DNA from 2 places in the Lachnoclostridium phytofermentans ISDg genome. Region 1 is predicted to be linked to the other one. Evidence: riboswitches for the same ligand, from Rfam matches in the RefSeq annotation. Region 1 holds a riboswitch; the other holds the start of a gene.

Region 1 (3,203 bases):
ATAAATTATGTAGGTACTACGATTGGAAGTCATACCGGACCTAATACAGTTGCCCTTTTCTTCTGGGGAGGTGAGCGTGTTGACTAGGAAAGAACATATTGCAAAGATTATTCGGATAACTACCATACCCTCCCTTCTTGTAACTGTATTGCTAATTATCCTTTATTTTACTAGATTTGATATCTTCAAGAATAATGCAAATTTCTTTATTGCTGTCATTTTTCTTGGTATAATTCCTATTCTTGGATACCCGTTGCAATATGCACTTCCAAGATTTAAAGATAAGGGACGCGCTGGCCAGCGAACTCTTGCTTTTATCATGAATATAATTGGATACACTACAGCACTGCTATTGGGCTTTATACAAAATGTAACTCATAATTTGCTACTAATTTTTATGGCATATTTTATTTCTATCGTTATTTTAACCACTTTCAATAAATTATTTCATATACGTGCTAGTGGTCATTCCTGTAGTATAACAGGCCCTTTAATATTATTAATATATTTTGTAGGTACCTGGTGTATTTTCCCTAGTATACTTATCTATGCTGCCGTTGTATGGTCTTCCATAGAACTCAAGCGTCATACAGTGAAAGATCTAGTCATGGGCTCTTTCCTGTATAGTTGCATTTGGACTATCTCTTATTCTTCTTTCCTTTCGCATTTAACACTGGTGGTTTTATTTTTCTTAGTTATAAACAGGGAGGGTCGCAAAATAGCTGATACATAGCTATGAAGTGGCGCTCCATTTTAGTAGTACTAATAATAAAATGACTTAATCCCAATAAAACCTCTTCATTCCCAAAGTACCAATAAAAATAGCCCTGTACCTAGTTGATCGGTTTAAATAAAATCCCACTTTCAACTTAATACAGAGCCATTTACTTTCATTATATTAATACGCTTTATCTAACATATAATTTTTTTCATTCTTCTCAAATTTAATTTTTTTGCCTGCTGCCTGTAAGGTAGCATCATAAGTAGTATCTATAGTAACCCATTGTTTTGTAGTTTCATTATATACTTGATTCCATGCATGATAAGTATCAGGATTACTGGATTCGTATCCTTTTACTATTTTTGTAGGAACACCTACGCTACGAAGCATTACAGCTGTTAAAGTAACATAGTCATAACAAATCCCCTTTTTTGTTTTATAAAAAGATATTAAATCAGGGGTATAATCCTTTGTTACTTTATCCGCTTTTTTATTATCATAAGAATAGTTTTTTGTGATATAACTATGTATTGCTTTTGCTTTATCTATATTGGTATTAGCATTTTTCGTTAATTCTTGTGCCTTCTTAAGTATTCTGCTGTCTTCATTTTCCCAATTGATTGCTTCATTGGATTGAAGATATACGGTAGTTTCATCCTTTATCTTTACTTTGATTTCTTTTTGTAGGGTAGCTACATATTTATTACCTTCTACTTTTTCACCTATCATAATTTGATAGGTTCCATTGCCTAAAGTGAAAGGATATTTTCCTCCGTCTACAACAGGATAATTGTAAGATACCTTATCTTTACTAATCACAATTACATATGCTACTGTTGTCTTCGTTTCCTTAATACTTGTTGATACATAGCCTTCTGACAAATGGCTTTCATCTAACTCGACGATGACACTTGCTTGTCCTTTCACAGAGCTAAATAATAATAAAAAAGAAAACAGGAAGAGAAATAATTTCTTTATAATTTGGTTTGAGCTCATAAAAACTCTCCTTTCGGTAACTGGCTATCATCTTAGAATATCTAAGGAAGACCCTATAGTTTTGCGTCGCTAGTTTTCACTAGGTTTGCTATTATCGTTGGAAAGCACCAACTTTGTCTATATGTAGTTTTTCTTATTTCTATTTTATACCTTTTGTAAAATTTACGAAATAGGTCTAATGTTCCATTTACAGGTGATTTCTTTAAAGTCAAAAAGAAAAGACATGTTTTTTATCATTTCTGGTAAGGAATAATGGAATAGTCATTGCTCCATTCCATTATTCCTTTTACCATTATTTCTTTTAGCATTAATTATTTTACAGGATGATTCATCATGAGATAATAGGTTGACTTCCTAACGAGTATCTCGATTTTCATCATTATTTAGTTTTTTTTCTAATAACAGCTCCAAGTATTATCAATACGGAACCTAATAAAAACTCAATCTGGATGCCAGTTTCACCTGTTTTTGGAAGTTCTTTAACACCCTTATCCTTCTCTTTATGATCTACGTCAATATTACCTAAAGGCACATCTTCGACATCAACATTAAAGAAGAAATCCTCTTCTTTTCCATCTCCATCAATAACCTTTATTACAAACTTATCCTTACCGGTGTATCCTTTTTTAGGAGTATAAATCCACTTACCTTTTTCATCCACTGTTACCTTACCATGCTTAGGTTTCTCAGTAACCTTAGGCTTCCCTTTATCTGGAACAGGAACTTTACCTTCTTTTGGTTCTTCCTTAGGGGTAGTAACCTTCTCTTCAGTCTCAGGCTTCGGAGTCGGTGTCGGTGTTACTGGCTTTGCTGGCTTTGGAGTCGGCGTTGGTGTTACTGGTTTTACTGGCTTCGGTGTTGGTGTTGGAGTTACTGGCTTTGTTGGTTCTGGCGTAGGCGTCGGAGTACCTGTTCCAGGAGAAACAGGAACTTCCGGTATTACCTGTATCTTGTTGTTTTTAACTGTCAGCTCGTATAGAAGCGGGGAAGTTCTATCCAGGACTATCTCAATCGGTTTGCTAATTGACTGATACCCAGCAGGAGATTTTACTTCTTTTAGGGTATAGGTACCAAATACCAAATTTTCAAAGGTAAGATTACCCAATTTATCTGTTTCACCTCTTCCAACAAGCTGACCTTTTGAATCATAAAGTTCAAAACCGACATTCTCTAGGAGTAATCCACTGTCATTGGCATCTACCTTAGTAATTTCAAGAGTTCTATACTTGTTATTGGTGATAGTTTCTGTTACTGTAGCTGCTGCACCTGCCATTAAACTTACTGTAGTGTTAGGATCTACTGGCAACTGATATCCTGTCGGTGGAGTTGTTTCAGCTATTCTATACTCACCTAATAACAGTCCATCGATTTCAGCCTCACCATTTTCATCAGTAGTCAAAGTTCCAACTTTAATACCATCCTTATAAACATCAAACTTTGCTCCTTCTAATGGATTCAGACTATCTTCATCAATCTTTACTATTTT
Region 2 (3,203 bases), 480 kb from region 1:
TGATACTCGAACGATGTCTTGATAAACCAAAAGAAAACGATTTTCCTCAAATGCCTTTGTTATGCTTGGCATTACTTGCATTTCTTCCTCTCTAAGAGAAAATTCCTGTTCTGATTCGCTAAATAGTTGTACTCGATTTCCACCGTTTTCTTTTGAGATATAACATGCTTGATCTGCTGCGGATATCACTTTTGATACCTCATATAAATCTCTATTTATAATCACAGCACCAATACTGACACCTAGGGTAAATACTTTTTCTTCCCATACAAAACGGAATTTTTTCACTGTCTCACAGAGATTTTCTGCAATTTCTAGGCCTTCCACTTGACTTATTCCGTTTAATAACACGCCAAATTCATCTCCACCAATACGTGCAAGGGTATCTTGTTCTCTAAGATTTTGTTTCATCATTAAAGTGAGATGCTTAATCAACTCATCTCCAGCATGGTGACCACATACATCATTGACTATTTTAAATTTATCTAAATCTAGAAACAAAAACATCGACATCTCTTCTGGATATAATAATATCATATTCGAACACGCTTGGATTTCCTTTTCAAGTGCATATCGATTGCTAAGCCCAGTTAACATGTCATGATTTGCCTGATAACGTATCGACTCCTCGGATTTTTTACGCTCCGAGATATCCTTTGCTATACATACAAAATGAACTTGCCCTGAGTTATCTTCTGTCATTACCGTACTACTAATTAATACCGGAATTGCATTTTTCTCTTTTGTGTGAATAATCACCTCGTAATCACTATATTGTCGATGCGTAATGATTGTATTTTTCCAATGTTCTATTACTTGTTCTTGAATTTGAGGAAAAAATATGGATACCGAAGACCCAACCAATTCCTCTTTTGAATATCCAAACATCTTTTTTGTTGCTTCATTTACAGTTTCGATACAAAAATCTGCGTCTGCTACGACCAACGCATCGGAAATATTAGATATAACATTTCTTAAATAGCTCTTGGATACTGTACTCTGTCCTATAAAATCAATCATCTGATTATAGGAATCCGCCAACTTTCCTATTTCATCTTTTTGATCTATCTCAACCTTTGATACCCCTTCCATGCCATTAACTAAGATATCTTTCGTCGCTTTATGAAGCTTAATTAAAGGTTTCGTAATCCAACGATTTAATAAATAAATACTAATAACCATAGCTACCAATAATATTAGTATAGCTATAACAACTGTTGAAAAAGAAAGAAATTTTACTGCTCTTTCATAACTTCTGCTGCAATATCCTGCAACAATATAAGAATTAGTTTCACCTCTTACTGTGACAGGCAGACTACATATGTAATATTCCTCATTATTAGATTCGATCGTTTTAATATCTTCATCCATATGATCCAAACTTCTTAAATAGCCAATGATATCCTCAGAAATCTCATTATACTGATTACCGCTATGAAATAAAATGTTCCCATCCAAATCAAAGGTAATAGCAAATTTAAAATTTTCTGTTTCTTTAAAAGCAGCTATACTTTGCTCATCGAATCCATCAATCTCATCTATTTTTATACCCGCATATAGCATTCGTACAACCTGAGCGCGTAATCCTCGCGTAGTAGATAACACTTCCTTTGAAAATGCTTTCTCTAATTCAGCCTTCAATATATGGTCACTAATTGTATAATTAGCAATTATGGTAATTGATAATACTACTCCCATGATTAAAATTATCTTTATTTTTATTTTGTCTAGCATATATTTCTCCAAGCAAGTCCTTTTCCATTACAAATATTTATTAATAATCGGTAAAGCAATTTCTATAAACAGGAAAATGCTCACTTTGCGAACTTTTCCTTATTAATAATAAAAAAATCCAGATCTTTCACCTGGATTCTTTTCTGTAACCTGGCAATCGTTGATATTATGATATCCTTAGACCCATAGCTTTGCGTCCTAATCTTTCAATTAGTTTGCTAAATTTATAATTACTTATGTTAATACAGTAAATAAATCATTTAACATATCAACACTTTACTTGAATTAAATGGATAGAATTTGATATGCTAATTATTATACCATTATAAAATGTGACAAACAATGGCGATATCATTAAGTATTTGCTACTTATTTTTATTTTTTGGTATAATATAGATAAAAAATGAGGTGTATTTATGGATAAATTGCTAAACATTCAAACAGAAGGTATTCAACGAGATGGGAAAGATACTTTTCATTTTCATCGATATGAACCTACTCCTTATGAGGTGCTCGACCAACTCTTTCATGTCTATCCGCTGAGTAAAGATGATATCCTTGTTGATTTTGGTTGTGGAAAAGGACGGCTAAATTTTTATATTCATCACAGGTTTCATTGTAAGACTGTCGGTGTTGAATATAATGATGAATTTTATCGGTGTGCTATAAAAAATTTAGAATCATACAATGGCCCTAAAAAAGAAGCAATTCGATTTGAATCCATCTATGCTACCGCTTATGAGGTTGGCGAGGACGATTCGGTTTTTTATTTCTTTAATCCATTTTCCTTTCCTATCTTTAGTAGTGTTGTTCATCACATATTAGACTCTGTACTTAAGCATCCTCGTAAGGTATCCTTAATTCTTTATTATCCAGATGAGGAATATACAAACTTTTTAAATCAACAAACTCCATTTCAATTGGAAAAAGACGTGGAAGTTTATGCTATTCATAGCAATGATATTAGGGATCGATACATGATATACTCCTATGATGCTTCCTAATATAATATCTAATTTTTCTATCCCATAATTTTTCTATTCCATAATTTTTCTATCCCATAATTTTTAGATCCATTTTTCTTATAAATAAAGATTGGGATAACTTAGAGCCAAATCAATAATAATATCTGAATATCTATAAGTAGCTTGCGCCGAAACATAAATATAGGCGCACAGCTGCCTAATCTATACATCCATAATTTCTTATTATTTATTTGTATAATCATTTTTGTTTGTTCTTAAGCCATATTTCCTCTAATCTTTTTATAAATCTTCAAAAACAAGGAAATGCACGCTTCACGTACTTTTACTTGTCATAATAATCTGATTTTAATACCTTCCATTAAAAAATAGTAGATTTATTTTACTACAATTTCATATATTGGTTATTGTTGTAGCGTTATCGTTAACAAAGAATAGCAATTTTAACATATTAATGACGTAATCCCAAGAACCCTTTGTTCAATA

The links. A riboswitch is a leader RNA that binds a small molecule or an ion and turns the genes downstream of it on or off. The one in region 1 is predicted to bind cyclic di-GMP.
Region 2: another riboswitch for cyclic di-GMP. It lies ahead of CPHY_RS05985 (EAL domain-containing protein); the one in region 1 lies ahead of CPHY_RS08095 (transglutaminase-like domain-containing protein).

What each region holds. Positions count from the first base shown of each region.
Region 1 covers NC_010001.1:1,912,200-1,915,402, reverse strand. Annotated here, with positions in the region: gene CPHY_RS08105 (DegV family protein) at 1-87, shown strand, start outside; gene CPHY_RS08100 (hypothetical protein) at 77-733, shown strand; gene CPHY_RS08095 (transglutaminase-like domain-containing protein) at 899-1,717, opposite strand; cyclic di-GMP riboswitch class I at 1,730-1,817, opposite strand; gene CPHY_RS08090 (SpaA isopeptide-forming pilin-related protein) at 2,097-3,203, opposite strand, start outside.
Region 2 covers NC_010001.1:1,428,831-1,432,033, reverse strand. Annotated here, with positions in the region: gene CPHY_RS05985 (EAL domain-containing protein) at 1-1,734, opposite strand, end outside; cyclic di-GMP riboswitch class I at 1,876-1,964, opposite strand; gene CPHY_RS05980 (class I SAM-dependent methyltransferase) at 2,151-2,738, shown strand.